DNA from 2 places in the Anoxybacillus andreesenii genome. Region 1 is predicted to be linked to the other one. Evidence: riboswitches for the same ligand, from Rfam matches in the RefSeq annotation. Region 1 holds a riboswitch; the other holds the start of a gene.
What was found. A riboswitch is a leader RNA that binds a small molecule or an ion and turns the genes downstream of it on or off. The one in region 1 is predicted to bind cyclic di-AMP.

Region 1 (16,422 bases):
GAAGGAATACCTACAGGGAACTAATGTTTCCTGTGGGGGATTCTGACAAAAAATGATACTGTTGACAAATATACATAATTTTGTGATAAAATAGAAAACGATAATCTTAGAAAGTACAAAAAGGGGGAAAAGGAATGAAGAAAAAGAGTTTTCTGTTACTGACTATTTTAATGTTAGCGCTATCAATGTTTCTAGCTGCTTGTGGTGGTGGAGAGAAAGAAAAGGCCAATGGAGGTAAGGATTCAGGCTCTGGTTCAGATTCAAAGGATGCTGAAGAGTCTGCCGATCTTCCAGAATTCGTTAGTATCCTAACTGGAGGTACTGGTGGAACTTATTATCCGCTAGGTGGTGCTTTCGCAAGTATTATTTCTGATGAGCTTGGGATTGATGCAAACGCTGAATCAACGGGTGCATCTGCTGAAAATATGACAACGTTGAAAGCTGGCGATGGAGAAATCGCCTTCACACAAACAGATATTGCTTCCTATGCGAAAGAAGGAAAAGCAATGTTCAAAGAGAAGATTGATAACATTCAAGCAATTGGTACTCTTTACCCTGAAACGATTCAAATTGTGACAACTGCAAAATCTGGAATCAAATCTGTTGAAGATTTAAAGGGGAAAAAGGTTTCTATCGGTGCCCCTGGTTCTGGTACAGCCCTGAATGCTGAACAAATTTTAGAGGTTCATGGATTAACATTAAATGATATTCAAAAGCAAGATTTATCTTTTGATGAATCCACAGCTGGAATCCAAGATGGTGCGATTGATGCGGCATTTGTTACAGCTGGAACTCCAACTGGTGCAGTTGAAGGCCTTTCTGCAACTGAAGATGTAGTGATCGTTCCAATTGCCCAGGACAAAATTGATGAGTTAATCAAGAAATATCCTTACTACATTCAAGATGAAGTACCAATTGGTGTTTATGGTCTAGAAGAGGCTGTTCCAACTGTAGCGGTATCAGCTATGTTAGCAGTTGTTGATAGTCTTTCTGAGGATGCTGTATACCAAATCACTAAAGCAATTTTCGAGAATCTAGACAAAGTAACACATGCTAAAGCTAAGATTATTGATCCAGCCAAGGCAAAGGAAGGAACTGGAATTGAGATCCATCCTGGAGCGCAAAAATATTATGATGAAAAAGGTTATTAATCTTAACTTCTAGTTTTTTGTCGATAAAAATGACCGGCTGCAATACCTTATTACAGGGGCTTGCGCCGGTCAAATTATCTTTTAATATGAATTCCTAAATATAGAATATGTTCTACAGGTGGGTTTGCATGAAGAAGCAACAGATAAACTGGATCATCTTTTTAGTAACCCTCGTATTTTTAAGTTTGACTATCCTTACATTCATTCCCATAAAGAAGGCACTTGTATTTGAAGATCCTAAAACTGAAAATGTGCTTGCCTACATCCCTCTGTCGGAGGAACAAACTTTTAAAATCAAGTATACCCATTCCATCCATCTATCTGATGTTGTAGAAAGTTATATGTCAACAAGTGATGGACAAATCAAGCAATATGAACTGATGTATGAGGATTTTGCCATCGGAATGCCGTCATATGCTTCTGATAGTGAGATATTCGAAGAGAAAAATGGGAAATATTTTCTTAAGAATATGAATCGAGTATTTCCATATTTTGACCTTCGAATTGCTCGAGTACGGGCGAATCATATCGTTATTTTCCAAAATGAAGAATTTCCTCTTTTAAATTACTTTGAAAAAGGTACAAGGGTACGTATTAAGATTGAAAATCTAGATTTGTTACAGCTTTTGAAAGGAGTGAACATCATTGAGTCAAAATAATCATGAAACACTTTCGTTAGAGGAACAACAGAAATTATTAGAAAAGTATGACCCTGAGGCAGGTACGAGGAAACTAACAGGAATAATTGGCTGGATTGTATTCCTAGGTCTCTTGGCTTTTTCCTTATTTCAACTATATACGGCTATATTTGGTGTTTTGACTGCACAATTACAGCGTTCAATTCACTTAGGCTTTGCCCTTTCTCTCATTTTCCTATTGTTCCCGGCCAAGAAAAAGGATCGGGGATTCAAGCATAAGCCAGCATGGTATGATATTATCCTGGCGATTGCCTCCGTTGTGGTAGGTGCTTATTGGCCGCTGATGATTGATGATTTGGTCATGAGAGCAGGGGTCATTACGGATATAGACTTTTACATAGGGATATTAGCCGTTCTATTGGTATTAGAAGCGACACGCCGAGCAGTGGGCTTGCCGATTACCATTATTGCTGGATTTTTTATTGTCTATGCATTATTTGGGCCACAAATGCCAGGGTTTTTAGCACACCGTGGTTTATCTCCAGAACGCTTCATTCAAACGATGTTTTACACAACTGAAGGCATACTTGGAACACCAATAGGGGTATCAGCTACATTTATCTTCTTGTTCCTATTATTTGGGTCCTTCCTTGTGAAAACCGGTGTAGGACAGTATTTTAATGATCTAGCGGTATCCATTGCTGGTAAGGCTACAGGAGGGCCGGCAAAGGTTGCAGTTTTCTCTAGTGCCCTTCAAGGAACAATTAGTGGTAGCTCTGTGGCAAACGTAGTTACTTCAGGTTCATTTACAATTCCGATGATGAAAAAGCTCGGATATAAGAAGGAGTTTGCTGGTGCGGTAGAAGCCGCAGCTTCCACAGGTGGACAGCTTATGCCGCCAGTCATGGGGGCTGCAGCCTTCTTAATGGTGGAGTTCATCGGCGGAATTACGTATTGGGAAATCGCAAAGGCAGCTGCTATCCCTGCATTACTATACTTTACTGGCATATGGATCATGACACATTTTGAAGCGAAAAGAGTAGGTCTTCGTGGTCTAAAAGATGAGGAAATGCCAAATCGCAAGGAAGTATTCAAAAATATTTATTTATTAACTCCAATTCTAGCTGTTATAGTCTTGTTAACCTCTGGTATGAGTGTAACAAGAGCAGCATTATGGTCCATTCTGATTACCATTATTGTCAGTGGTTTACGTAAAGCAACTAGAATTGGTTTCAAACAAATGATTGATGCTCTTGTAGATGGAGCTCGGACCGCACTGGGTGTGGCGGCAGCAACAGCCTGTGCAGGAATTATCGTTGGGGTCGTTACGAAAACAGGATTGGGGCTGAAGCTTGCAAACGGTTTATTAGACTTAGCGGGTGGAGCATTACTTCCAACCTTGATGTTAACAATGGTCGCTTGTATTATTCTTGGTATGGGTTCCCCAACAACAGCAAACTATGTTATTACATCAACGATTGCAGCACCTGCTATTATTTTGTTAGGCGTACCCGATTTATCTGCTCACTTATTCGTTTTCTATTTTGGAATTATTGCAGATATTACTCCTCCAGTTGCTTTAGCAGCCTTTGCTGCTGCAGGAGTTTCCGGTGGTGAACCGATTAAAACCGGTATAAATGCATCCAAGCTCGCAATAGCAGCCTTCATTATTCCATATATGTTCGTCCTTTCACCGGAATTACTGATGATCGATACGACTTGGTATTACTTAATTTGGGTTGTATTCACTGCACTCTGTGGGATGATGGCGATTGGCGCTGGTGTTATCGGATTCTGGCAAAGAAAGCTTAACGGGGTTGAAAGAATTGTAGGAATTGTTGCCGGGTTATTGCTAATTTATCCAGAAGGAATCTCAGATATTGTTGGTTTAATCATGTTTATTGGTCTTGTTGTACTTCAATTCCTTGGCAAAGGAAAAGGAACATCCACACCACAGGCCTTATCAAGTTAATCGTTTGAATATGTATAAAAAAGGAAGCTCTCAGTTTGAGAAAAGAGCTTCCTTTTAGTTTAGGTTCTACTTTGCCTAAGATAATTGTTCAACTAAATGTTCCTCTTTTTGTGGATTAAATTTCCCTTCCCATTTTGAAATGACAATTGCTGCAAGGGAATTCCCAATCACATTCACTACGGTACGTCCCATATCAAGAATACGGTCAATTCCCGCAATGAAGGCAAGTCCCTCAACAGGTAATCCGACGGTACCCAATGTTGCTAACAGAACGACAAAGGAGACACCAGGAACTCCTGCAATTCCTTTCGAGGTAACCATTAGAACAAGCATGAGTGAAATTTGATCAGCAATACTCATATCAATTCCATACATTTGCGCAATAAAAATCGCAGCAAGGGCTTGATAAAGAGTGGAACCATCCAAATTAAAGGAATAGCCTGTTGGAATAACAAATGCGGCTATATGCTTTGGACAGCCAAGCTTCTCGACCTTCTCCATTATTTTTGGTAGAACGGTTTCCGAGCTAGCTGTCGAGAATGCAAGAATTAATTCATCTTTAAGATAACTAATCAATTTGAAAATATTGTATCCAGATATCATGGCTACTGTACCGAGAACAACAATGATAAAGAACAGCATGGTTCCATATACGGTGAGAACCAGCTTTCCAAGTGGAACAAGAGAGGAAATACCGAATTTTGATACCGTTACACCAATCAAGGCAAATACACCGAATGGCGCAAATTTCATAATTTGATTCGTCGCCCAGAACATGGCATCTGCGATTCCCTGGAACAAGGTTAAAACCGGTTTTCCTTTTTCACCGATGGCAGATATCCCTAATCCAAGAACTAATGAAAAGAAAATTATTGCAAGCATGTCTCCATTGGCAATCGCTGCAATTGGATTCGTTGGAACAATTCCAACCAGGGTGTCCACAATTGTCTTACTTTCCTGAGCTTCAGCGGTTTCGACATAGCTGTGAATATCGGTTTGCTTTAGCTCGCTCATATTCACACCGCTACCTGGGTGGAAAATATTTGCTGAGGTAAGACCAACGATAATGGCGATGGTTGTAATGATTTCAAAATAGAGGAGTGTTTTCCCACCAATCTTACCTAACTGCTTGATATCGCCAACACCTGCAACGGCCACAACGATGCTCGCAATCACGATTGGGACGACAATCATTTTAATTAAACGAAGAAATATATCTCCAATGGGTTGAAGATAAGAGGCTGCTGTTGGACTACCATAGAAAATAGCACCCACTACTATACCAAGGGCTAGTCCAATAAATATCTGTGTTGCTAAACTAATCTTTTTTTTCATACAATCTCTCCTTACCTTTATTTTTTATGCTGCAATAATAAGTCTCGGTAAGGGAAACAGAGTAGCCACTTTTCGGCCAAAAATAGACACCTGTAGTGTCTGATTTTCAGGAAGTATTGATTTGCTGTTCCCTTATAGACGCTGACGGGGTTAGCTGTCGGGTTAGGACTGGAAACATGCCCCTTCTTAAAAAATTGCAAGCTGCACGTAATACCCAAGATGCCCGCATTTTCTAAAAATTCACCCCAAAGGCTGGAGGCCAACTGATTGGTTCCCCCGTTCTGAAAAAGATTAAGCGAAAAACACATAAGAAAATATTATCCTATTATAATTAATTTGTAAATAATAGATTCCTGGTAGCCGGTTTGAGGAGAATTCAGTGTATGAAAAAAGCTAACAACCCTATAAAAGATTGTTAGCTTTTATTTTACCCAATTTGCCGATTATCTTTCCTTGCGACCATTACAGATAAAATGTTGTCTAGATTAAACAATCTTGTTTGTCTGCGTAAATAACAGTAAGCACGAATAGTACTGGGATTGATTTCAGTAATCACAATTTTTCGTTGCGTGATTTGATTGTTTGAGGAAATATAAATCATTTCAATTGGCATATGCTCTTCCAGCGATCTCAAGAGAAGACCCTTCATGATGACTCCCCACTTTTCAAGTTCTTAGCTCTATTATATGCAAACAAATGTTCTTTATACAATAAAAAAACGAATATTTGTTCGTATTTTTATTTTCCATTCGCTCTTTATCAACAAAAGCATTGACTTTTCATTGTACCCATGTATAATAAAGCATGTACTCTTTAAAAACGATCTGTTAGCTCAGCTGGGAGAGCATCACCTTGACAGGGTGGGGGTCGGGGGTTCAAGTCCCTCACAGGTCATTGGGTGCCAAACCCGTAGAATCCTTCGGAACAAAGGGTTCTTGACAAAAGACTGCTTCCTTTGGAAGTGGTCTTTTTTGTGTTCGGCAGTTGTAGGGGAAAATTAGCATTTGTGAAGGGACGATCATGATACAAAAAAGATACAAAAGGTACAGAATAATTAGAGATGTGGTTGAAAAAGCTAATTTTAAAAAGGATGTTTTTTGCGATGTTCGGATTTATTACTGCGATTATTCTCTTTAATTTGTTAGCTTTTACAACCAATAAACGTTTAAACAAAAATGAATTACTGCATATATGGATGTTTACAATCGCTTTCCAGGCAGTTACTGAGACCTATATAGACTTCAAATACCATGGTTATTGGTACTTTACTAAAGAAATTAATTGGTGGGTGCTTCCTGCATTCACTGTATTAATCCCTCCTGTAAATATTATGTTTATAAATTGGTATCCATTTAAGCAATTGTTTTACAAGCAAATACTTTATATCCTGTTTTGGGTAATAGCTATTACATTGTATGAACTCATCTCATTATTACCTGAACCTTGGGATTTTTATCATAATTGGTGGCGTATATGGTATTCATTGCTGGTTAACCCAATTTTGTTAATAGCTGTTTTGTTTTACTATAAATGGGTCTGTAAGATTAACTCATAATCATAAAAGTGGAAACAAAGCAAGCGATAAACTAAATAAAATAGCCAATATCATTAAAGAAGATAAAGAGTTTGCAATTGAAATACTAAATACGCTCATGAACAGTTCAGAACACAATAATTTACTCATTTACTTTCACATTTCTAGGTCGAATACAATCAGTAGATACAGGATAATCCCTATTTTTTTAGCAGCTTTGTATGCAATTTTGAAAAGATGAGAAGTGCTAAAATAGAACCAACTAGGGTTAATAACATATCCCATTGTGAATCCCAGATATCTCCTTGAGTTCCTAAGAATTCTTTAGAAGCTTTTCCTCCTTTTGTTATCTTAGAAACTAACCATTCGATTATTTCATACAAAGCTGCGATAGCAAGCGATATACTTAATGTTACACCGATGAGCCATTTTCCTTCCGTAATTGCAGCACTTTTCTCAGTTGTTTCTATAGATAGTCTGCATAATCAACCGTTTTGTCTAATTATCTTTATTCAAAAACAACAATGTTTGAGAAAAGAGCCTAAATGAATAAGCATCGAATCAATTGACTCGATGCTTATTCGCAAAGGCTGCTATTTTCTTCTCAATTTTAATAACGGTTTTGAAATAATCGGCGCCAACACACCTGAAAGAATTGCTTCAGTAATTCCATTGGTGGCTACAATGGTCAGTAGCGCAGGCAAGAGCTGCTCCATGTCCATCTTCAAAAAGTTCGCATATGGCTCCCGATACAATAAATAAATGAGTCCCAGCACTAAAATAGTATTTGTTAAAGATCCCAGCACACCAGCAATACTCATTCTTACTGTTTCATTGAGCTTCCCGCTGAGCATTCTATGAAACACATATGCAGCAACTACACCAATTAAAATCCGAGGCAATACGGATACAAGCGGATTGGTGAAAATAAGTGGTGCAATTGGGCTTGTCGGGGCGACAAATGCCCTGATGAACGTGATCATACCCCATACGCCGCCGACGATGGCTCCATCCTTCATTCCGAGGACGATTGCTGCGATAATGACCGTTACCTGAATAATCGTTAAGCTAAGCGGTCCCATCGGGATATATCCTAAAAAAGGGATTGTCGTTTGAATAATTATGATGGAGGAAAGCATCCCTAATATGACAATTCGGAACGTCTTATTTTTCTTGTTCATATATAAACCCCTTTTAACGAAAAAAATCTTCTTCGTTATCATACTACAAAATACAGAAGAGACAATAGGGGAACAAGCTAAAAAAGCATTATTCAGTCAATCGATAGTTTTATTTTCTCCTACCTGTGCTGGTTTAAATGAAAAAATATTTGACAATTTTGGTTTAAGATATTATCTTAGTATTAAGAGTAAGCGCTTTACTTTAATAGCTTAATTATTATCAGGGTGTTACTGAAGAAGGCATAACCTGAATTTACTAGTATGGACGAGTCTATAATTCTCCATATTAAGTAGGTTCAGGTTTTTCATTTTTACTAGTATTGCTATTTTAAACATAGCAAGAGGTTTTTGTTCTATACTATGAGAGATATCTTAGGACTAGTTGTATTGTCTCAAATGAAAAGGCGGGTGAAGCTGTGATCCTTAAGAAAGCTTTGAACAATAATGTTGTACTGGCTAAGAATGAGAAGCATCAAGAAGTTGTTATTTTCGGGAATGGGATAGCTTTTAACAAAAAGCCGGGCGAAGTTATTGATGAGTCAAAAATTAGCAAGGTTTTTACACTTCAAACCCAAGACCTATCATTGAAGATGGCGACCCTGCTGAAAGATGTTCCAGTAGTGTATGCAGAAATTGCAGAAGAAATCATTAAATATGCAAAGACAAAAATTCATGGGCCAATTGGTGACTATCTCTTCTTGGCATTGACGGACCATATCCATTATGCGGTTACCCGTTATAAAAATGATGAGGAAATTCATAATGTACTGTTATGGGAAGCGAAGAAATTCTATAAGATAGAATTTGAAATTGGCATGAAAGCAATTGAGATTATCAAGGAAAAAACTGGTGTCGAATTTAGTGAGGATGAAGCGGGATTTATCGCTTTCCACTTTGCTAATGCCCAAACGGAAGAGCAGGAACTAAACCGAACGGTAAAGATTACACAGTTCGTTCAGGATGTCTTGGGAATTATAAAATATCATTTTGGTATTGAATTCGATGAGGACACATGGAATTATGGGAGGCTCATAACCCATTTGAAATTTTTTGCACAACGGGTTCTTTCAAAGGATATTGGGCAAAACGATGATGACTATTTATATAAGCATGTTCAACAAAAATATAAGAAAGCATTTGAATGTGTGAAAAAAATTGAGAAGTATGTTGCCAATGGATATGGGGTTACCATTACGAAAGCGGAAATGGTCTATCTGGTCCTTCATATTAACCGTGTGACCAGCCGGACCAAAGATTAGACATAAATCACAAATCAACTTAATAATTCAGGGTGTTACTGAAAAGGCATTACCTGAAGTGAAACAGAGAAGGCAATAGCTGCTGTTACTGGATTCCACAATGGGATCTAAGATGGGGCAGCTGCAATCCCTCCGGTTAAGTCTCGGACTCTGTATTCATTTCAGGTTTTTCTTTTGGAAAAATAAATAAAACCATTAGGAGGAAATCTAGAATGGCTGATTATAAAAATCTAGCTAAGGCAGTCATAGATGGGGTAGGTGGAGAAGGGAATATCGTGAGCCTCTACCATTGTATGACAAGACTTCGTTTTAAATTGAAGGATGGAAGCAAGTTTAACAAAAAGGAATTACAGAATACCGATGGTGTTATAACGGTTGTTGAAAGTAACGGCCAATACCAGGTTGTCATCGGTAACCATGTTGCGGATGTATTTGATACGATTACGAAAATGTACAATATTGTAGCTACATCTAATGAGAAAGATACCAATGAAAAAAAAGGCAATCCTATTGCACGCGTGTTTAACATCATGTCAAACATATTCACACCAATTGTTCCATTACTTGCGGGTTCAGGTATGCTGAAGGCAGTTCTCGTTATTTTAACAACTTATTTCGGAATGTCTGCTGAAGGTAGTACCTATATGATTCTAAGTGCAGCCTCTAATGCGGTATTTTACTTCTTCCCGTTAGTTCTCGCATTTTCGGCGGCAAGGGCGTTCGGGACAAACCCATTTGTGTCATTTGCAATCATGGGAGCGCTACTTGAGCCTAAGTTTACAGGCCTTATGCAAAACGTTGGGGATATCGTTGAATTCGCAAACCTCCCTATTGTCCTTATGGGTTACAGCGGAACCGTCATCCCGGCTATTTTAGCGATTTGGGCATTTTCATATCTTGAGCGTTTCTTGAATCGTTATGTACCAAATTTGATTAAGATGTTTGCAGTACCAATGCTTTCTCTTCTAATCATGGTTCCACTTACAGCAGGTGTAATCGGCCCTATCGGTGTTTATCTTGGAAACTGGATTGCTGATGGAATAGCTTTCATGAGCGGAACAAGTGGAATGCTAACAGGAGCCATCATTGGTGCTGGCTGGACATTCCTTGTTATGTTTGGTGTTCATTGGGGTATTGTCCCAGCAATGCTTAATAACCTAAGTACGACTGGTTTTGATACAATACGACCACCGGTTGCAAACGCAACATTTGCTCAGGCTGGTGTTGCTTTCGGTGTGTTTCTTAAAGCAAAAGACAAGAAACTTAAAACAACAGCCATTTCTGTTATGATGCCTGCGCTTCTTGCCGGTATTACTGAACCAATTGTTTATGGATTGTCCGTAAAATACAAGCGGCCGATGATAGCTGCAGTTATCGGCGGTACGCTGGGCGGAGGTTTTGCAGGTGCAATGAAAACGACGGTAATGGCCTATGTATTCCCGGCTCTTACCACTCTGCCTGCATTTATGACTGGAACATTTGTGTATTACATCATTAGTATCACCATAGCATTTACCGTGACAGCTGCATTAACCTATATTCTTGGTTTTGATGAAGAAGATACGAAGGAGCCATTACCAAAGGATCAACCGAAAAAGACTCCGTCTGTAACACGTTCAATCGTCCTTTCTCCGTTGACTGGACAGATTGTCCCGCTTAATCAAGTAAAAGATCCTGTGTTCTCTACTGAAGCGATGGGCAAGGGAATTGCCATATTGCCTGAGGATGGAAAAGTGTACTCTCCAGTGTCAGGGAAAGTAACAACCTTATTCCACACAGGTCATGCAATTGGTTTGACTTCAGACCTAAATACTGAAATCCTGATCCACATCGGTCTTGATACAGTCAAGCTTAATGGTGAGTTCTTTATCACGCATGTGCAGCAAGGAGATGATGTTGAGAAAGGACAACTACTAATTGAATTTGATGTAAAGAAAATTGTGGAAGCAGGCTATGATGTGACTACTCCGGTTATCATCACCAACTCCAATGACTATACGGATGTAATTGAAACTGAGCAAAAATCAGTTAAGAAGCAAGATGTATTGCTAACAGCAGTTGTTTTATAAGTAAATTGGACCGCTGTGCTAGTTTAGTATAGCGGTCCAACTCTTAATAAGGAGGACTTGGTATGAAGGAATTTCCAAAGGGTTTTCTATGGGGCGGTGCCATTGCCGCTAACCAGGCAGAAGGTGCATGGAATGAAGATGGTAAGGGACCAGCCATTTCGGATGTATATCGGAATGGGATTGTTGGCGGCCATTTTGACGGCGAAGTACTTGAAGGCCATTATTATGCAAGCCATGAGGCAATTGATTTTTACCATCGCTACAAAGAGGACATTGCGTTACTTGCAGAGGCTGGGCTCAAGTGTTTCAGGACATCGATTGCTTGGTCGAGGATTTTCCCGAATGGTGATGAAGAACAGCCGAATGAAAAGGGTCTGCAATTTTACGATGATCTGTTCGACGAGTTGCTCCGTTATAACATTGAGCCAGTTATCACCATCTCGCATTTTGAAATTCCGTTGAATTTAATACTCAAATATGACGGCTGGAAGAATCGGAAGCTGATTGGCTTTTTTGAAAGGTATGCAAGGACAATCCTTACTAGATATAAGGGTAAGGTTAAATATTGGATGAATTTCAATGAAATCAACCATTTCCATACGATTCCACTAGCAGCAGGGGGAATCTTAATTAAGGATGAACAATCAAAGCTGCAGGATATTTACCAGGCATCACACCATGTCTTCGTCGCAAGTGCTCTTGCCAAAAAGCTATGCAGTGAAATCTCACCGGATGCAAAGATGGGCTGCATGCTTTCATTAAGTCCAATATATCCACACACCTGTAATCCTGAGGACATTTTTGACGCTTACGAACTAAGAAGAAGGTCACTTTTTTACTCTGATGTCATGATCCGCGGCTATTATCCAAGCTATGCGAAACGCATTTGGAGGGAGCATGGCATTTCTGTCAAGATGGAGGAAGGGGATCTTGAAATCATTAGGGAAAATACGGTCGATTACCTTGGTTTCAGTTATTATAGGAGTTCAACCCATAAAGCTGGGATGCCGATTTTGGGGAACACTGGAGGTATCATTGGTCTAGAGAACCCTTATTTGGAAAAAACAGAATGGGGCTGGCCGATTGATCCAAAGGGACTTCGTTTCGTGTGCAATGAACTTTACGACCGATACCAGATTCCTCTGTTCATTGTTGAAAATGGTTATGGTGGGATTGATGAAATTGGTGAGAATGGTGAAATTCATGATGATGCCAGAATTGACTATATACGAAAACACTTACTCCAACTGCAGGAAGCAATTGAGGATGGCTGTGAAGTCATGGGATATACCTGGTGGGGGCCTATGGATATAGTCAGTGCCGGGACAGGGGAAATGAGAAAACGCTACGGATTTATTTATGTTGATAAGGATAATGATGGTAATGGAACACTAGAGAGAAGGAAAAAGAAAAGCTTTAACTGGTACAAATCTGTGATTGAAACAAATGGAAAAGTATTATTTGAGACAAATGATAAATGCTGACTGAACCTAGAAATAAAACTGAATGAATTTATCTGAAAGCAAAATAGATTTAGGAGGGAATAATGTGGAGCATCGAAACAAGATTTCTTTTCCAAAGGATTTTCTTTGGGGCGCGGCCTCTGCGGCTTACCAGGTAGAGGGAGCGTGGAATGAGGACGGGAAAGGCCCGTCTGTCTGGGATAATTTTGTCCGCGAGGAAGGAAGAACCTATAAGGGAACGAACGGGGATGTTGCGGTTGATCATTATCACCGTTATAAAGAAGACGTAAAGTTGATGGCTGAACAGGGTCTCAAAGCATACAGGTTCTCGGTCGCATGGAGTCGGATTTTCCCCAAAGGTAATGGTGAAGTTAATGAAAAAGGTCTGCAGTTTTACGATGATTTAATCAATGAACTTCTGAAATATGGAATAGAACCGATTTTAACGTTGTACCATTGGGATTTACCACAGGCACTACTTGAGGAGTATGGAGGCTGGGAATCCCGAAGAATCATTGAGGATTTCAACACTTATGCGGTAACGCTCTTTAAACATTACGGCGACCGCGTGAAGTACTGGGTGTCGCTGAATGAGCAAAACTATTTTGTCGGCTACAGTTATGAAACTGGTCTGCACCCGCCAGCAGTGCGTGATAAAAAACGGATGTATGAGGCGAATCATATTGCCAATCTTGCTAATGCAACGGTCATTAAGTCGTTTAGAAAGTTTGTTCCAGACGGGAAAATTGGACCAAGTTTTGCGTATAGGCCATATTATCCACTAAATTCTAATCCGGAAAATATTCTCGCATTCGAGAACGCAGAGGATCTGCTAAATTATTTCTGGATGGATATCTATGCTTGGGGAACATATCCAAAGACCGCTTGGAGATATCTTGAGGAAAACGGTCTTACACCTACTGTGGAAGAAGGGGACTTTGAACTTCTGAAATCTGAGAAACCTGATTTTATGGGAGTGAATTATTACCGTACCACTGCTGTTGAAAAAAATCCATTGGAAGGCGGAGTAAGCATCGGTATAAAAAATACAACCGGCAAAAAGGGCTCAACCAAGCATTCAGGAGTACCTGGCATGTATAAAACCACTGACAACCCGTTTGTTGAAACTTCAAACTGGGATTGGGAGATTGATCCACAGGGAATCAGGGTGGCGCTTCGCCGCATCGAAGCACGCTATCATCTTCCAGTACTGATTACTGAAAACGGACTTGGTGAATTTGATACTGTTGAAGAAGATGATGTGATTAATGATGATTACCGGATTGGTTATCTAGAAGCTCATATTGCCGCCATCCAGGATGCTATTTCTGATGGAGTGGATGTCATGGGTTACTGCGCCTGGTCGTTCACTGATCTATTAAGCTGGCTAAATGGCTACCAAAAAAGGTACGGCTTTGTTTATGTGAACCGAACCGAAGAGGATGAAAAAGACCTCCGTAGGATTAAGAAGAAAAGTTTTTACTGGTATCAGGATGTTATTAAAAGGAACGGTATCCAATAGTTATTTTTAGAAAAAGGGGAGGTTTATAATCATGTTTCAATTGAAAACCAAATTTCCTGAAAATTTCTTATGGGGAGGGGCAACTGCTGCCAATCAACTTGAGGGAGGGAGTGATGTAGGCGGCAAGGGTCTTTCTGTCTCAGATGTATATATCTTTGATGAGAATACTCCAAAAGAGCATTGGGCTGACCAATGGCATTTGATGACCCATAGACAAGTGGAGGAAGCTCAAGATCCCACTAGCAAAAAGTATTATCCTAAAAGGCATGGAGTGGACTTTTATCATCACTACAAGGAAGATATCGCTTTGTTTGCCGAAATGGGCTTTAAATGTTTCAGAATGTCACTTGCTTGGACACGGATTTTCCCAAATGGAGATGAGCTCGAACCAAATGAAGTGGGACTGGCGTTCTATGACTCCGTGTTTGATGAACTAAAAAAATATGGCATTGAGCCGATTGTTTCTCTATCTCATTATGAAATGCCTCTTCACCTTGCCACTGAATATGGAGGCTGGGTAAATCGTAAATTAATTGATTTCTATGTACGATTTGCCACAACTGTTTTCAATAGATATAAGGATAAAGTGAAATACTGGATGACGTTTAATGAAATCAATTGTGTGAAGCACCACCCTTATGTAAGTTTAGGGGTTGTCGAGGAAAATCATCCTCATATTGAGCAAGCCAAATTTCAAGGAGCACATCATCAATTTGTTGCAAGTGCTCTAGCTACAAAAGCTTGTAAAGAGAGTAATCCTGAAGCAAAAGTAGGATGTATGATTAGTTATCAGCTTCTTGTTCCATACAGCTGTGATCCGGATGATATTCAAAAGACTGTGGAAAAGCAGCGAGAATCCTTGTTTTTTAGTGATGTACAAGCAAGAGGTTACTATCCAGCATACACAGCTCGCATGTTGGCGGACAAAAATGTAATCCTTGAAGTGGAACCTAAAGATGAACAAATTATGAGAGAGTATCCGGTTGATTATGTATCCTTCAGCTACTATATGTCGAGTGCTATCAGTGCGCATCCAGAAAAGTTAGAAGGAGCGGTAGGAAACTTAATTACGGGAGGAATTAAAAATCCTTATTTACCAACGAGCGACTGGGGCTGGCAGATCGACCCTAAGGGTTTACGAACTGCTTTAAATCAGCTATTTGATCGCTATCAAAAACCGTTATTTATTGCAGAAAACGGTTTAGGTGCAATGGATGTAGTGGAAGAAGGCGATCTTATCCAAGATGATTATCGCATTTCATATCTTAGAGATCATATCAAACAAATTAAAGAAGCGATTACAGATGGTGTAAATGTATTTGGATATACGAGCTGGGGCTGTATTGATATGATCAGTGCTTCAACGAACCAAACATCAAAACGATATGGATACATTTATGTCGATCAAGATGATATGGGGAGAGGCACAAAGCGCCGTATTAAAAAGAAATCATTCCATTGGTATAAAAATGTTATTACTAGTAATGGAGAAGAATTGGATTAATAGAATATGTTATTGGGGAAGCGGTTATGGTAGAAAAGAATTACACAATAATTGATGAAGTAATGGTAAAGGAGGAGCTTGCTGAATAACGAGCGAATTTCTGGAACAATGGATCTTTGATATAAGGCTGTTTCCTTTGGGAGCAGTCTTTTTTTGTTAAGCATCTAATTTAATTGACCCTCTTTACATACCCTGTAAGGGTATAGTATAATAACATCAAGTTAGGGGGTTGAGTATATGGAAAACTCAATTAAAGTAGAAGCTTGCCATACAGAAGATGGTACCTCTTGTCGAAAAAGTCATCATCCAGAGCGTGTAAAAAAGGATTTAACAACTCGATTAAATCGTATTGAAGGTCAGATCCGTGGAATCAAAGGAATGATCGAAAGGGACGTATACTGTGATGACGTGATTACCCAGATTTCTGCGACACAATCAGCTTTAAATAGTGTAGCCAAAATTCTTTTAGAAGGTCATTTAAAAGGATGTGTGGTAGATCGCCTTTCGGAAGGGGACAATGAGGTTTTAGACGAATTAGTGGTTACTATCCAAAAACTTATGAAAAAATAATTTTTTTGCGGTATATATACCCCTATGTGGTATGAGGAAATGGATTATGTTTTTAAGGGAATTAGAGTGCTTTTTAGAGCGCTCTCTCATTTTATAAAAAATATACCCATTATGGGTATGTGGAGGGTGGAAGATTATGAGTACAGAAGCTATAGAGGGTAGTAAATTGAAAGAAACGAGCATTCAAATTACAGGAATGACTTGTGCCGCGTGTGCGACCCGGA
Region 2 (16,422 bases), on a different contig from region 1:
ACAAGAAGATTTTGAATATGTTCGTAATCCTCTTTGGTTATATAGGGATGAACGAAAACAGTCGGAATTTGTAATGATTTAACCGGAAGTGTCGTAATGATAAATTCGATTTTATCGGTATTCAGTAAATCATCTATTTCCGGGGTTACTTGAATAATTTCGATTGAATCCTTGAATTTTGCTTCAATTTTTTGAACTAAATTTATTTGCATATCATAATAATTAGGGCAAACAACAGCACATAAAATTTTTGTTTCCAACTCTTTTTTTCGTTCAAAAAATGCCCCAATATGAAAAGCAATATATGCGATTTCATCTTCCTTAATTACGATGCTTTCCATTTTTTGCAGCTCATTGGAGATAAAAACTGAAATTTCGTATATTAATGGGTATGTGTCCTTCAATCTATAGGTTAAAGGATTTCTAGACCATTGTTTATTTTTTGCTCTAAATACTAGATTCCGAATATGCAATGTAAACTTAACAATAAATTCGTTATCAGAAAGGTCAATGAAATAAGATTCATGCACTTTTTCCAAGAGTTTCTGAGTGAGTTCAATATAATGTTTATCCACAAAACCTGTTAAAGAGTCAAGTGTTAATGTTTGATAATTTAAAAGCGTCGTCTTACTCGAAAGCAAAAGTACTAAATAATATCTTTCAGCTTCGTTAAATGTGATTCCATATTTATTTTCAATCGTATCAGCAATGTCTTTTGCAGCAGTAATTTCTGAATTACCTTTTAACATTTTTGTCTGCAAATTTTGCTTAATTGATTTATTATTTTTAATGCGATCCATAGTAATGACTAAATGTAAAATAATACTGTTGATTGAATATTCATTAATAAGTAGGTTATTTTTTTCTAAAATACTTATGACATTTTCTTTTAATTGAGTGATATTGTAATCTTTAAATAGTCTCTGCACTTTAATCGTGCTTAAAAAATGTGGTGAAGCCTCCTGTGAAATGATATGACTCATTAGTTTCCGCTTTGACGTTTCTTCCCCTACCAAGATGAGCATGTCATGTCTTCGTTTCACTTTTAAATGAAATGGGGCAACCTGACCATTAGCAATAACAATATCATTTTCTATCGTGGATGTACTGACAAATATCTTTTCACTTAAATCAAAAATATCTAATCCTTCAGTGTTTATGATTAATTCCTTTAAAATCATATTTATTCGTTTCGAAGGTGTGTCTTGAGTTTGAGAAGAGGATGCACCTTCTTGACTTTCGGTCGTCATCAATTTATATCCATTTTGAGAAGCAGATATAATGGGGTTATCTTTATTGATAGCACTTACATAATTACGGATCGTTCTGGTTGAAACCTTAAAATGATTTGCCAGAGCACTTGCTGTAACCCAATCATTTTGAGCCTCTAGATAATTGAGAAAAGCTCTTAATTTTTGATTTCCCATCATCACTCACCCCGCCTTATCTCAACTAATATGATTAGTATAGTACAGGCAAAAAATAATAAGTCATTTAAAATTTTCCTAAGGATAGGAAAATTTTTTGTTTAATAAGGCGTTAATTATAAAAACCCTTGTTACACCTTGAAAGCGTACTCAACTTTCCAGGGGTTAGGAAAGTTTCCGGTTGGTACCGCTTTCCTAACCGTGACATACTGAACGTGTAAACAAAAGGAGGAGAAATATCATGACAAAAAAAGTTTTATTAGTTTGTGGAGCAGGAGCATCATCTGGTTTTATGGCGGCAGCGGCTCGAAAGGCTGTCAAAAAATTAGGTGCAGATATAGAATTTAAGGCAAAATGTGAGTCGGAACTTGGCGAACATTTAAATAGCATTGATTTACTGTTGGTTGCACCACATTTGAAATACATGATTGACGATGTAAAAGGCCCATGTGAAGCAGCGGGCGTTAAATATGGCATCATTCCACAAAGAGTGTATGGCTCATTAGACGGTCAAGGCTTAGTTAAGGTTGCTACAGAAATTTTAGAAGGCGGTGAACAATAATGGAACAAGTAAGTAAAGAAGAACTTGCACTGATTTCCATGAATGTAATCCTGCATGCCGGCAATGCACGCGATTTTGTTTATCAAGCGGTGGACAAAGCTTCAAATGGAGATTTTGATCAGGCGGATGAATTAATGAATCAAGCAAATGAAGAAATCATCACAGCTCATAAAGCTCAAACAGAGACGCTACAAAAAGAGGCTGAAGGATTTGATTTCCCGTTTTCGCCATTATTTGGCCATGCTCAAGATACATTAATGACTGTTAAAGCAGAAATGAACGTAATGCGGGAGATTATCAAATTATACAAAAGACTATAAGGGGTGAAAAAGATGGACAAATTGATGTCTTGGATGACAGATAGTTTTGCTCCGAAGGTAAATAAGATGGCGAAAAATCCATGGGTTGCATCAGTCCAAAGCGCAATCTTGACGGCAATGCCGATGGTTTTCATCGGTTCGTTTGCTACAATCCTGTCTATTGTTAAGGATTATTGGAAGGGCTTTCCTGACTTTTCATTGCTCAGTACATTCTCATTCGGGCTATTTTCGTTATTCTTGGCCTATTTAATACCGGAAGCAGTAATGAACAATAAAGGACATAAGGAAGTTTCCAAACAAGCCGGTCTTGCCGGGCTGGCATTTTTTCTAATATTGGTATACCCAACCTTAACGGCAGAAGGTCAAATCGTATTTGATCTGAATTCATTCGGTACCGGTGGTATGATTGCTGCATTGCTTGCTGGGTTGTTTGTTGGCATTATCATGAATCTTTTCTCCAAATGGAAATTCATTGATGAAGATTCCGCCATCCCGGACTTTGTAGCTGTTTGGTTTAACACGTAAATTCCAATTATCGTAATACTACTAATTGGTTGGATTTTCACATTCGAATTACAAATCAATTTATATAATGTAGTTAATTCAATCTTTTCTCCGTTAATCAATCTTGGACAAGGTTTCTGGGGATTTGTCTTGATTAACTTCCTAGGTTTCGCATTCTTGTATACCTTTGGTATTTCAAGCTGGGTCTTATACCCAGTTATAAGTGCGATTGCTTTACCGGCTATTGCACAAAACCAGGCAAACTTTGAGGCAGGTAAAGAAGTAACCAGTATCTTTACGAACGAGGCAGTGAATTTATTCCTAATCGGTGGTGGCGGTGCTACGTTATCATTATGTATCATGTTGGCATTTATGGCTAAATCACAAAGATTAAAAATGATAGGGAAAGCATCACTTGTTCCTTCCATATTTAATATTAACGAACCAATTGTATTTGGTGCGCCAATTGCCTTTAACCCGATATTGATGATCCCTATGTGGATTAATGGTTTAGTAGGGCCGATTTTAACATGGGTTGTCATGAAAATCGGTTTCGTACCCATTCCACACCAACCATTTCAACTTTGGTATTTACCAGCACCAATCCAAAGCTGGATTATTACTGAATCCTTCCGGGGATTGATTTTATTCGTTGTATTATTTGCTATTTCTTGGTTAATATATTATCCATTTTTCAAAGTTTACGATAAACAAGCGGTTATTCAGGATGCAGAACTAGCGGAAGAGGAGTGACACGAATGAGACAGAATAAATACGCAGCTTTTCCAAAAGATTTCTTGTGGGGCGGCGCAATTGCTGCAAGTCAGGCTGATGGTGCTTATAATGAAGATGGGAAACTACCTAATTCATCCGATGTTCAACCATATCTAAAAGGAATGTCAAATGAAGAAATTCAAAGGCTGGAGCAGCAAGGCATGACGTTGGAAGAAGTCAAAAGGAATCTTACTGATACAACCCACTACTATCCGAAACGCCATGGGATTGACTTCTATCATACTTTTGAAAGCGATTTAGAATTATTAGCTGAGATGGGCTTCAAAACTTTTAGAACTTCTATTGATTGGTCAAGGGTATTCCCTAATGGGGATGAAATGGAACCGAACGAAGCAGCGCTAAAGCATTATGACAAGATGATTGATAAGATGAAGTCGCTTGGAATTGAACCGATTATTACCATGCTGCATTATGAAACACCTATTAACATCACCTTGGAATATGGCGGCTGGAAAAATAAAGAAGTCATTGATATGTTTGAACGTTATGGTAAGGTGTTGTTAGATCGATTCGGGAACCGAGTGAAGTATTGGATTGTGATAAACCAAATTAACATGATACAGATTGAACCATTCTTGTCCTTAGGTTTTTGTAAAGATCAATATGAAAATATTGAAGAAGCAGAATATCAAGCAGTACACAATCAAATGGTAGCTTGTGCTAAAATTCAAAAGTACGCCAAAACATTAAATTATGACCTAGAAATTGGTACAATGGTTGCTGACATGACAGTATATCCATATTCATGCAAGCCAGATGACGTTGTGTTAGCGATGCAGCATAATCGTATGCAATATTTCTTTACAGATGTTCAATTTCGTGGCGAGTATCCCAAATATGCTCTAAACTACTTCAAGGGAAACAATATTACGCTTGAAATTACTGAGGAAGAATTGAAGCTTTTGAGAGAAAATACGATGGATTATCTAGCAATCTCCTATTATTTCTCACAAATGGTAGATGCAACAAAGAATGTAAACAAAGCTGATTCAACTTCGGTAAACCCTAATCTAGAGGCTAACCCATGGGGCTGGAATGTGGATCCGCAAGGGTTATATAATACTCTTTCCCAATATTGGGATCGTTATCAAAAACCGATTATTATCGCAGAAAATGGGTTCGGAATGTATGACGAACTGGAAGACGGCCAGATTCATGATGATTACCGCATTTCCTATTTAAGTGATCATATCGAACAGGTGGGACGTGCAATCCAAGACGGTGCTGATGTCATTGCCTATTGCGCTTGGGGACCCATTGACATTGTTAGCTGTTCTTCCCAACAAATGTCAAAACGGTATGGTTTCATATATGTTGATTTAGACGATGAAGGTAAAGGATCAGGGAAGCGAATGAAGAAAGATAGTTTTTATTGGTATAAGAAGGTTATTCAATCCAATGGTAAAGAGTTGTAACCAAGAAAACATAATTTAATTTACCATTGTATTTATGTGGGCCGGCCTTTTCCTTATTCAGTTCGGGGAAGGCCGTTCACTTTTTGATGGGATTCTTACTTGCCTTTTTTAGTAATGTAGAACAATGTTATATATGAGAACTGTGATTGAAACAAATATTCACATGCCATTTCGGGGGTTTTTAAATGAACTTTAGAGTGTACATCTTGGCTATGACGGCTTTTGTTGTTGGGATGGTCGAATTAATTATTGGTGGGATATTGCCATTAATTGTTGAAGATTTACAAATCTCCGTTAGTGCTGCTGGTCAGCTTATTACAGTCTTTGCTATGATGTTGGCTATTTCCGGTCCTACTTTGATCGCACTAACCGCCAAAGTGGCTCGTAAAAGGCTGTATCTTTGGTCATTATTTGCCTTTTTTATCGGGAACATCTTAGTTTTTATGAGTGTAAACTATGAAATGTTAATGTTATCTCGGATTTTTACCGCAATGAGTGCTGCCTTAATTATTGTTTTGTCGCTTACTATTGCACCCAAAGTTGTCGAAAAACGGTACCAATCCAGAGCGATAGGCATCATCTATATGGGAATGAGCGGTTCTTTAGTCTTAGGGGTTCCTTTGGGAGTGTTGATTGGCAATGCTTTAGGATGGCGTATTCTTTTTCTATTCATTGCGTGTTTATCGTTAATTTCTATGGTTATCGTTTATCGTTTTCTAGACGAGCTTCCCCCTGAAAATATGATTCCTTTAAGCCAACAACTCGCATCCTTAAAAAGTCAAAAGATTGTCAGTGCTCATCTAGTGACTGTACTGATGTTGGCGGGGCATTACATCCTCTATGCATACTTTACTCCGTTTTTGCAAACGATGTTAAATCTGAATCCATTTTGGATAAGCTGTGCATATTTTCTTTTTGGAGTATCTGCTGTAGTTGGTGGGGGAGTAGGTGGATGGTTTACCGATCGATGGGGAGTGAAGAAGAGCATTTTAATCCTCATGGCAACATTTTCCCTAATACTATTTCTTCTGCCGTTGACAACCCATTTTCGCTTTGTTTTCCCAGTAGCCTTGATTATTTGGGGGATGTTAAGTTGGGCTATTTCCCCTGCTCAACAAAGTTATTTGATTCAAACGGCTCCTGAATCGGCTGCGATTCAACAGAGTTTCAATACATCGGCCTTGCAAATTGGCATTGCATTAGGTTCAGCTATTGGAGGGATTGTAATTGGAAATCATTCGGTTTCATATAATGCATTGGTAGGAGGCATATTTGTCTTAGTTGCTTTTTTATGTGCTTTATTTTCAATCACAAGACCTTCGATATCAGAGACTCCATTAACAAAAGAAGGATAGAGAGATTTATCAAAATTGTAGTGATTGGAATTCCAATCACAATAAGAGTATTAGCGATTTTGCTAATACTCTTTTCTTCACTCTGCACACTTTTTTTAACAACAACACCAATATCCACCTGACAAGGCCTTGAAATTTTTTATGTTATACTACTGTTATTCTAAGATAATATCAAAAGGGGACATCTTATGAGTTTACATGTTAAAAAAACAATTTTGATAGCTATCCAATTATTCTTTCTTTGGCTCATTAATGAGTTAGGGTATTTATTAGCTCAAACCTTTCATTTACCCGTACCGGGAAGTGTCATTGGAATGGTTATGTTATTCATCCTGTTAATAACAGGTGTTATTAAGTTAAGTTGGATTGAGGCCGCCTCGGGACTACTAATCAAACACTTAGCCTTTTTCTTTATCCCGATTGCAGTTGGGTTAATGAATTTTGGCCCTCTATTTTTAAAAAGTGGAATTTCCCTCTTCATTGTCTTACTCGGCAGTATCGTGATCGGACTCTATGTAACAGGGTTTGTTTCGCAAAGCTTGGTAAAAAAAGGGGGGGATGTTAAAGATGGCCGTACTCGTCACACTGCTTAGTATTGCAATCACAGTGGGAACCTATTTGCTATCAAATATCGCTGGAAGGCGGTTTCCTTCCCCGTTCACAACACCTGTATTTTTTAGTACAACCTTAATCATCATCCTCTTGCTTTTATTTAACATCAACTATGATGACTACACAATGGCTAAAGACATTATGACTTTTTTATTAGGGCCGGCAACAGTTGCTTTAGCCGTCCCATTATATAAGAATCGGGATATTATCAAAAAAAATAGTGTTCCAGCATTATCTGGCTTAGTTTTCGGAACGCTTTCAACGATTACTTCTGCAGTTATTTTGGCAAAGGTTTTGAAACTTTCTAATGAAATCATTGCTTCCGTTAGTGTAAAATCGGTAACCGTTCCTGTAGCTGTAGAAGTTTCCTCGATTATTGGAGGTGATCCCGCCTTAACAGCGGCATTTGTCGTTGCGACGGGTATTCTTGGTACAGCGCTTGGTCCTTGGCTCATGAATGTAACAAAGATTTCTCACCCGCTTTCAAGGGGACTAGCACTTGGGACGATCTCTCACGGTCAAGGTACGGCTCAGGCGGCGGTAGAAGGGGAACTTCAAGGAGCAATTGCAGGGGTAGCAATGGGACTCGCGGCTATTGTTACATCACTCATTGCTCCCATTATTGTCCCGTTCTTTTTATGATTTGATAAATTATCTTAATTGACCGACAAATCAATAATGTTTATCATAGAGAAGATGTTATTTGTTTTTTTGCGTTTGAGAGGAGATATAAGACAGTGGATAAGTTATGGAATCACTCTTCAAAATAATATTTTTGAGGAGGATAAATAAGTGAAAATAGATTTTAATAATAGTAAAAATATAAAAATAGAACAGTTGGAAAAGTTATATAATGATGTACAATGGAATGCTTATACAAAGGATTTGCTCGTTCTGAAACAAGCGATATCACAGTCATTAGACGTTATATCCGCTTGGGATGGAGAGGAATTAGTTGGTCTCATTCGTGTTGTTGGTGATGGATTAACAATTATTTATATTCAAGATATCCTTGTATTAAATGCTTATCAGAATCAAGGGATTGCTACCCAGCTGATGCAGAAAATTCTAGATAATTATAGCCATGTTCGTCAAAAAGTTCTATTGACCGAAGAAGCACCGGATGTGAGGCATTTTTATGAAAAAAATGGCTTTCAATCTTGCGACAAGGGTTCTTTAGTGGCATTTGCTAAGTTAAGCTAGAGGGTTTGTTCAAAGAATCTACTTGAAACAATTAAGTGTATTGGTATATCTGAAGACCGTTCTTGAACGGAACCCAAGAAGTTAGACAAGGGATTCAGGGAGCTACTTGAGCATGAACTCGGTATTGAACCGGACTCATGCTTTTTTTTGCTTTAACCTATCACTTTTTGGGGTGGATATTCTGGTCACTTCCAGGATCCCGATGGCCATTTGTGGGAAGTAGTCTGGAACCCAGCATGGGAGATTGAGGGCTAGATTATATGTAAAATAAAAAGCTAAATCGATTATGGAATTTAGGAGAAAGGGTATGTTATTCTTAAGGGATGTGTTAGAAAAAACACTTCCCAAACGAGGAGGTGAAATAAATGGTTGAGAAAAAGCGTAATCAAGACGATCTTGATACAGGGGAGGCACTAGGAACAGGTGCTGGTGCAGTTGCTGGCGGTGCAGTGGGTTCAGTATTAGGTCCCATTGGCACGGTTGCGGGAGCCATTGCTGGAGGTGCAATGGGCAACAAAGCAGGTGAAGGTGCCGATGAAGCAGTGGACAGTGCCTCTAATCGGAAGGAAAAGGAGAAGCCTTTTACTTAATTTTAATACAACTTGAATTAGACTCCCATCATGGGAGTCTTTTATGTATATAAATCTCTTTTGATTAGTGTCCAGTTTGTTTTTTTAAATATAGCTTTAAAGGTAAACAAAATTGAAAGGGGTCATTCTTTCATATCCTCTTCTGGTTGGTCAGGCTTTTCCCACCCATATTGCTGGTTAATTTCCTTCGCCAATTCGTCTAAAAAGTCGTCAGATAATAGCGGGTCATTTTCTTTCAACAAATCCAATCCTCCTTATGAATATCATCCAATCGTAAAAAATCCATTACCGATAGTCCCCTTTTTTAAGGCGTAATTTTTATACAAAATTATTATTTACTTTTTCCATTCACAGGCGTATTATTACATCAGTTTCAAATTTCTAAACCGCTGAAACCGATAGGTGCGGGGGAACCATTTTCGTGGATTTCTTAGTAAATCCAAGGGGTGAATCCTTTTTAGGTAGGGCTACTCAATGGTCCGAATCCGACAGCTAACCTCGTAAGCGTTAGATGAGAAGGAAGGTGGAACTTGTGGGACAAAAAATATAATGTCTACAAGTCTATTTCGTGATGGCTTGTGGGCATTTTTTATTTGTTCAAAAAATTCGCTTTGAGATTATTCTTTAATTTCAGGGCAAAATACGTTTATAAAACTTGCGGTGGTGTGAGACATGATGTATCCAGTAAAAAGACTGTTAATCGGTCGACCATTAAAGTCAACAGAACTTGGGGAACAAAAGCTTAGTAAGACAAAAGCATTAGCAATTCTTTCTTCAGATGCATTATCTTCTGTTGCTTACGGCCCAGAACAAATCTTAATAGTCTTAATAACAATAAGTGCCGCAGCCTTTTGGTACTCAATTCCTATCGCTATAGGAGTATTGGTACTATTAACAGCATTAATTTTATCGTATCGACAAATTATTTTTGCCTATCCTCATGGTGGCGGCGCTTATGTGGTGTCAAAAAATAACTTAGGGGTTAATTCAGGGCTTATTGCTGGTGGCTCATTGTTAGTTGACTATATTTTAACAGTGGCAGTAAGTGTATCGGCGGGTACAGATGCGATCACTTCAGCATTTCCTGCACTCCATACACATAATGTACTAATCGCGATAATATTTGTTATCCTTCTAACGATTTTAAATTTAAGAGGAGTAACGGAATCTGCTTCTGTATTAGCATATCCTGTTTATTTATTTGTATTGACACTGCTAATCTTAATTGGTGTGGGGCTATTTAACATTGCCACTGGTGTGGTTCCATCTAATTTGCATACCCCGATAGGGACTCCGGTGGCAGGAATTAGTCTATTCTTGCTTTTAAAAGCATTCGCATCAGGGAGTTCCGCATTAACAGGGGTTGAGGCAATTTCTAACGCAATTCCAAACTTTAAGGAACCAGCTCCGAAAAATGCAGCCAAAACTCTTACATTTATGGGAGGGCTATTAGCAGTATTATTTTCGGGGATTATATTTTTATCTTACTACTATGGAATTGCACCAAGTGAGAAGGTTACAGTTGTTTCCCAAATTGCTGAAGAAACATTTGGACGAAATTTCATGTATTTCATCATTCAAGGCACAACGGCCTTAATCTTAATATTGGCTGCTAACACTGGGTATACAGCGTTTCCGTTGCTGGCGGTTAATTTAGCGAAAGATAAGTTTATTCCAAGGATGTTTACAATACGTGGGGACAGACTGGGGTATTCCAATGGCATTATCTTTCTCGCGATTAGCTCCATCCTACTAATCATTGTGTTTGAAGGGAAAACCGAGCATCTCATTCCGCTATACGCAGTTGGTGTATTCATCCCATTCACTTTGTCCCAAACGGGAATGGTTGTAAAATGGGTGCGCGAAAAGCCTAAGGATTGGGTTAGAAAGCTATCTATTAATGCCCTTGGAGCTCTAATTTGCTTTATCGTCACCTGGATGTTTTTTATTACAAAATTTACGCAAGTATGGCCGGTCTTGGTATTCATCCCTGCAATAATGTTCATCTTTCACCGAATTAAGAATCATTATGAAGCCGTTGGGAGCCAGTTAAGAATTACTGAAGATCATCCAGCAGTAGCAATTGAAGGGAATGTCATTATTGTTCCAGTCGCTGGCATCACACGGGTGGTTGAAAACTCTTTGAATTACGCAAAATCACTTTCAGCGAATCAAATTATTGCTGTTTATGTCGCATTTGAAAGAGAAGATGAGAAAAAGTTCGAGGAAAAGTGGAATAAATGGCAACCTGATGTTAGGCTTGTGACTTTACACTCGCAGTATCGAAGTATCATCCAGCCACTCACAAAATTTGTGGATATCGTCCAACATAAAGCAAGTGAAGCAAACTATGGGGTAACAGTGATCATCCCTCAATTTTTACCGAAGAAGGGATGGCAACATATTCTTCACAACCAATCGAGTATACTTATTCGTGCTTTCTTGCTATTCCGAAGAGATGTCATCATTACAACGGTGCCTTACCATTTGAAAAAATAATGGGTCACCTTACTGAAAAAGCTGAACCTATAACAAAAGGGATGCCCTTAGCATCCCTTCCCCTTTAAATAGTCTTTGTTTGTTTTAGAAAAATGGAATTTAGACTGCATATTTGTCTTTTTTCCTTCGTGTTATGAGTTATCTCTTGAGCTGAATGATAACAATATTGAGAAAGATAAGGTTGGAGTTGCCCCTTGTATAGTAATCTAAAATCTTCACAATCTCCCAAATCATTAGGTTTAATTACACTGGGGTGTTTGCCTTTTATATCGATTCCGCCGTTACTTAAAATGGTTGCGACAAATTCAGAGCAAAAGAAGGCTCTTTTTCTTGGTATTTTCTTATTTAGCAGGACACCGAAAAGTCCAATAAAGTTATACTTATAGGAATGCTTGTGCCTTTCAAACTGTTCGACCACCATTTTCATCTGTCTATATTCAATCTCTGAAACAGAACAACTGTATATCGCACAAGTTGCCCTTTGAAATAACTTTCCATTCATGTCTTCCTTAACAAAGCCACCGTTAAAGGGATTATTTGCTCGTTTTCTTCCAAAGCTATATGTTGTGTCCAATTCCTTTGTAAAGGAAATAGAAGCATGATTTAATGGCTGTTTTGTAAACTTCTTTATTAATTTTGTAAATAATGTCCCGGTATCAGTAAGAATGATATATACTTCCACCTTTGTTCCCCCGTCCGATTATAAGTTTAATGATTAAGACCTCATTTCCATTCTCAATCTATAATCCTATATTTCCGCTAACCTTTGAACAATCGTGAGTTTTAGTTTCATCTAAGACCGGGGATGTATTTCTTAATTGGACAAGATTCTAACGGAAAGGAGAGGGGCTGAGTATTTTACATAAGATTTTAGTTACGATAAGAGCAGTGGATTATTTTTTCTCCACTGCTCTTATGTTTCGTTATCCAAAACCTTTTTGCTAACAAATATCATTATTCTTCTGTAGGATTGTTAGGTCCGTCAAGTTCTAATTGAAAAAAAGCTAGGTCTAGCCATCTATTGAATTTGTAACCCGCCTTTTTGATTGTGCCCGAATGAACAAAGCCTAAGCTTTTATGCAGGGCAATACTTTTGTCATTGGCTGCATCAATTCCAGCAATAAAGGTTTTATATTCTTTTTCCGTAGCAATAGAGATTAATTCTTTTATTAAAGCAGTCCCAATTCCTTTTTTTCGGTATTCCTTATTGACATAAACAGAATGTTCAATGGAATATTTATAAGCTGGCCATGCTCTAAAAGGACCGAATGTCGCAAAGCCAGCCACTTTATTATCTCGTTCAAATACTAATATGGGGTACCCTTCATCCTTCTTTTGTTCAAACCAAGCTTGTCTGTCTTCAAGGGTTTGGGGTTTGTATGAGTAAACAGCAGTCGTGTTAATAATCGCATCATTATAGATATTTAGAATTTCCTCTAAATCTTCTGGGGTGGCTTCCCTAATCATACTTTTCTTCCTCTCATCAAAAGCTGTCTTCCCTTTTATTTTAGAACTCTTCATAGAAAACGTAAAATTAAAGTCTTCTTCGCTTATCTCACTCTTGTCATTTAATAAAAGGGGGCTCGTATCTTTTTAGTGGTATTTCGATAAAAAACATTGCTTTTCCTTCTTCAACTTATTCTGCTCTAACCCTTTTTAACCTCATGAACATTAGTTTTGATTTTTGAAGAGTGGGAAAACTTTGACAAATGGTGAGCAGCACGATTATAATCCAACTATTCAACAGAACGCTTGCTAATTCCAGATTTGCAAAGCCCAAAAGCTTAAATGTCAATTTTTTTGGTATGGATGGGTTTTCGCTTTCAGAGCTTAAAAACCGGATGGAAGAAGGTGTTTAATATGTCTAGTGTTGATTTGGCCCAAAGCTATATAGACCATCCAGAGAAACAGAAAAAACTATATAAACGCACATTAATCATAGTCGTATTTTCTCAAATGTTCGGTGGGGCAGGATTAGCTGCTGGAATAACAGTCGGAGCCTTGCTTGCAGAACAAATGCTTGGGACCAACGCATTCGCGGGTCTTCCAGCTACCTTATTTACATTAGGATCGGCGGGGGCAGCGTTCGCTGTAGGAAGACTGTCTAACCGTTTTGGAAGACGCATGGGTCTTTCGGTAGGCTTTATGACAGGCGGACTTGGAGCAATAGGTGTTGTGTTGGCAGCTATCTTCAATAGTGTGTTTTTATTATTTCCTTCCTTACTCATATATGGTGCAGGTACTGCAACAAACTTGCAAGCCCGCTATGCTGGAACGGACTTAGCAAATAATAAACAACGAGCCACAGCTATTAGTATCGCAATGGTATCAACAACGTTTGGGGCAGTTGCAGGTCCCAACTTAGTGAATGTGATGGGGGATCTTGCTCTTTCCATTGGAGTTCCATCGCTTGCAGGTCCATTTATTTTATCAGCGGTTGCATATATCTTAGCGGGGCTTATCCTTTTTATACTACTTCGTCCGGATCCGTTGGTTATAGCAAGAACAATAACAGTTTCTAACCAAGAAAAGAATGTCAGTGGACCTTCAGCACATACGGATCAAGTGGAAAATAAAACAGGTATTATCGTTGGTGCTACAATTATGGTACTTACTCAAATCGTAATGGTTGCCATTATGACTATGACACCAGTACATATGAGCCATCATGGACATGGGATGGGTGCAATCGGTCTTGTTATTGGATTTCATATAGGGGCGATGTATCTCCCTTCATTGGTTACTGGAGTTCTAGTTGATAGGTTTGGTAGAACGGCTATGGCAATGGCTTCCGGAGCTACGTTGCTTCTAGCGGGCATTATTGCAGCAATCGCACCAGGCGATTCAATCATTCTCTTAGTCATTGCTCTTTCTTTACTTGGATTAGGATGGAATTTTGGTTTAATTAGTGGGACTGCTCTAATCGTGGATTCCACAAAAATCTCAACACGTGCTAAAACTCAAGGCACGGTGGATATATTAATTGCGTTATCGGGGGCTTCTGGGGGAGCTTTATCAGGAATGGTTGTGGCTGGATCCAGTTTTGAAACATTATCACTTGCTGGAGGAATTTTATCCTTAATCCTCATTCCGGTTGTAACCTGGTCTCGTAAGGGTAATAATCAACAATCCTCAAAGGGGAGATTTGGGGAAAAATCATGATTTTGACACAGTCCTTTTATCCTTAAGGAAAAATTTATGATACGCTTTAATTAGAAAACATAATAGAAGGCTGGAGATTTAGGAGAAAGCCATAAAAACAAATGGGAATGATTTTGTGATTCCTGTGAGTTTTTATGGCTTTTTTGTATAGTTTCAAGCCGTTTAAATTATTATAGGAAGAAACGAAGTAAGTTATATCTGGACAAGGATGAACATATTAAAGAATTAAACCGAAAACTTCAAGGTATGAAGAACGATATTCTTATCGCTTTTATTGTCAAGAAAAAATGGAATCTTCAGTAAGGAATAAGGTGAATAGTAAATCGATAAACGATAATTAGGTGGTGAACAAATAGAATTGCAATAAGCTCGAACTAAAAAAGGGCTCTCTATTCGCTTTTTGTTTTCTCAAACTTCTCCATATTTGAAGGGAGCAATTTCAATTGAGGAAAATAAATATTACAGTCTACAAAAAAAATGGCTTACATGTAAGAATGGCTGCTGGGCTAATTGTTAGATTGCAAGAGTTAGTTAAGGATCAGGAAATTTTGACTAGTATTCACGTGGAATACAAAAATAGATGTGTTCAGGTAACCAATATGCTGGCCCTTGTTTCATTGCGTATTCGACAAGGCGAGGAATTTACCCTCGTTTTTCAGCAGGACGTTCCTGCTTCCGTTCTACAGGAGATAAAGGATTACCTTGAAACAGTAGAGTATGAAGATAATAAAGAAGCTGAAACGGATCGCCTCCTGATGGAGAATTCGGTGATATTTCAGGAGGCGATCGCAAACCTGCCAAATGGAATGGTTGTAGTAAATAGTGAAAATATCATTATATACGTTAATGAAGCTGCTACAAAACTATTTGAAATGAGCCAAGAAGAACTTTTAAGTAGAAGGGCCGATGAAGTCATCCCACATTCAAAATTAAAAGAAGTAATAGATTTAGGGGAAACTCAATTTGCAGAAAAACAAAAACTTAAAAATTATACAATTTTGGCAAATAGGGCACCTATTTTTTATAATGACAAAATCATTGGGGCCGTGTCTATTATTCAAGATATATCAGATATAGAGAAACTCCATTTTGAATTAAAGAAGGAAAGAGAGTTACAAGAACGGCTAAATCTAGTGTTAGAGTCGGTAACAGATTTGATCGCTTTAACAGATGATAATGGAAACTTTACCTATATGAATGTTCAAATGGAACAATTACTTTCCCATCTTGAATTACGATGTTTTATTCAAGAGATGGTAAGTAAAGCTGAATGGGAAGAGATAAAAGTTAAGCAACAATCCCTTGTTAAAGTAATGAGGTTCTCGAATAAAGAATCGTATATATTGAAAATAAAACCTCTCCTGTTAGATGAGGAATTTAGAGGAGTAGTTGTTTCGCTTAGCCCATATAACGAAATAAAAGAACTGTTGAAAAAGCTTGAAGTGATGGAGCAACGAACCAAATATTTGGAGCAAGAATTGTCCAAGCATATGAAGCTTGATGAGGCATTTCAAACGATTATCGGCAACAGTGAGATTTTATTAGACACCCTCTCAATGGCCAATAAGGTTTCAAAAACAGATGCAACGGTCCTCATAACTGGAGAAAGTGGTACAGGAAAAGAATTAGTAGCAAGGGCAATACATTTATCTGGTAAAAGGAAAGAGGCTCCTTTTATTAGAGTCAATTGTGCTGCGATCCCTCCCAACTTGATCGAAAGCGAGCTCTTTGGCCACGAGAAGGGAGCTTTTACTGGAGCATATAAAGATCATCAGGGGAAATTTGAACTAGCTAATAACGGCACCATTTTCCTTGATGAGATTGGTGATCTGCCCCTTGATATTCAGGTCAAATTGTTGAGGGTTCTACAGGAAAGAGAAATTGAACGTGTAGGGGGAACGAAGACAATCCGTCTTAATGTGCGTATCATTGCCGCAACTCATCGTGATCTTATACAAATGATTGAGGAAGGTAAATT

Region 2: it holds a riboswitch for cyclic di-AMP, as region 1 does, so the genes downstream of both, kimA (potassium transporter KimA) here and J2S07_RS01340 (cation:dicarboxylate symporter family transporter) in region 1, are expected to answer to the same signal.

The regions. Positions count from the first base shown of each region.
Region 1 is NZ_JAUSTU010000001.1:257,913-274,334, forward strand. It holds gene J2S07_RS01320 (phosphatidylglycerophosphatase A family protein) at 1-24, shown strand, start outside; gene J2S07_RS01325 (TAXI family TRAP transporter solute-binding subunit) at 135-1,151, shown strand; gene J2S07_RS01330 (DUF1850 domain-containing protein) at 1,280-1,810, shown strand; gene J2S07_RS01335 (TRAP transporter permease) at 1,797-3,761, shown strand; gene J2S07_RS01340 (cation:dicarboxylate symporter family transporter) at 3,837-5,096, opposite strand; cyclic di-AMP (ydaO/yuaA leader) riboswitch at 5,221-5,404, opposite strand; gene J2S07_RS01345 (WYL domain-containing protein) at 5,524-5,745, opposite strand; tRNA gene J2S07_RS01350 (tRNA-Val) at 5,918-5,990, shown strand; gene J2S07_RS01355 (hypothetical protein) at 6,199-6,651, shown strand; partial or broken gene J2S07_RS01360 (DUF2238 domain-containing protein) at 6,831-7,073, opposite strand; gene J2S07_RS01365 (ECF transporter S component) at 7,224-7,811, opposite strand; gene licT (BglG family transcription antiterminator LicT) at 8,228-9,070, shown strand; gene J2S07_RS01375 (beta-glucoside-specific PTS transporter subunit IIABC) at 9,283-11,139, shown strand; gene J2S07_RS01380 (glycoside hydrolase family 1 protein) at 11,202-12,623, shown strand; gene J2S07_RS01385 (glycoside hydrolase family 1 protein) at 12,688-14,124, shown strand; gene J2S07_RS01390 (glycoside hydrolase family 1 protein) at 14,156-15,628, shown strand; gene J2S07_RS01395 (metal-sensitive transcriptional regulator) at 15,866-16,198, shown strand; gene J2S07_RS01400 (heavy metal translocating P-type ATPase) at 16,335-16,422, shown strand, end outside.
Region 2 is NZ_JAUSTU010000008.1:156,248-172,669, reverse strand. It holds gene J2S07_RS10465 (BglG family transcription antiterminator) at 1-1,427, opposite strand, end outside; gene J2S07_RS10460 (PTS sugar transporter subunit IIB) at 1,669-1,989, shown strand; gene J2S07_RS10455 (PTS sugar transporter subunit IIA) at 1,989-2,309, shown strand; gene J2S07_RS10450 (hypothetical protein) at 2,322-2,834, shown strand; gene J2S07_RS10445 (PTS transporter subunit EIIC) at 2,835-3,566, shown strand; gene J2S07_RS10440 (glycoside hydrolase family 1 protein) at 3,572-5,023, shown strand; gene J2S07_RS10435 (MFS transporter) at 5,209-6,378, shown strand; gene J2S07_RS10430 (CidA/LrgA family protein) at 6,567-6,971, shown strand; gene J2S07_RS10425 (LrgB family protein) at 6,946-7,632, shown strand; gene J2S07_RS10420 (GNAT family N-acetyltransferase) at 7,783-8,193, shown strand; partial or broken gene J2S07_RS10415 (VOC family protein) at 8,356-8,448, shown strand; gene J2S07_RS10410 (hypothetical protein) at 8,559-8,783, shown strand; gene J2S07_RS10405 (bacitracin ABC transporter ATP-binding protein) at 8,906-9,025, opposite strand; cyclic di-AMP (ydaO/yuaA leader) riboswitch at 9,161-9,306, shown strand; gene kimA (potassium transporter KimA) at 9,456-11,282, shown strand; gene J2S07_RS10395 (hypothetical protein) at 11,347-11,964, opposite strand; gene J2S07_RS10390 (GNAT family N-acetyltransferase) at 12,237-12,749, opposite strand; gene J2S07_RS10385 (MFS transporter) at 13,143-14,444, shown strand; gene J2S07_RS10380 (sigma 54-interacting transcriptional regulator) at 14,888-16,422, shown strand, end outside.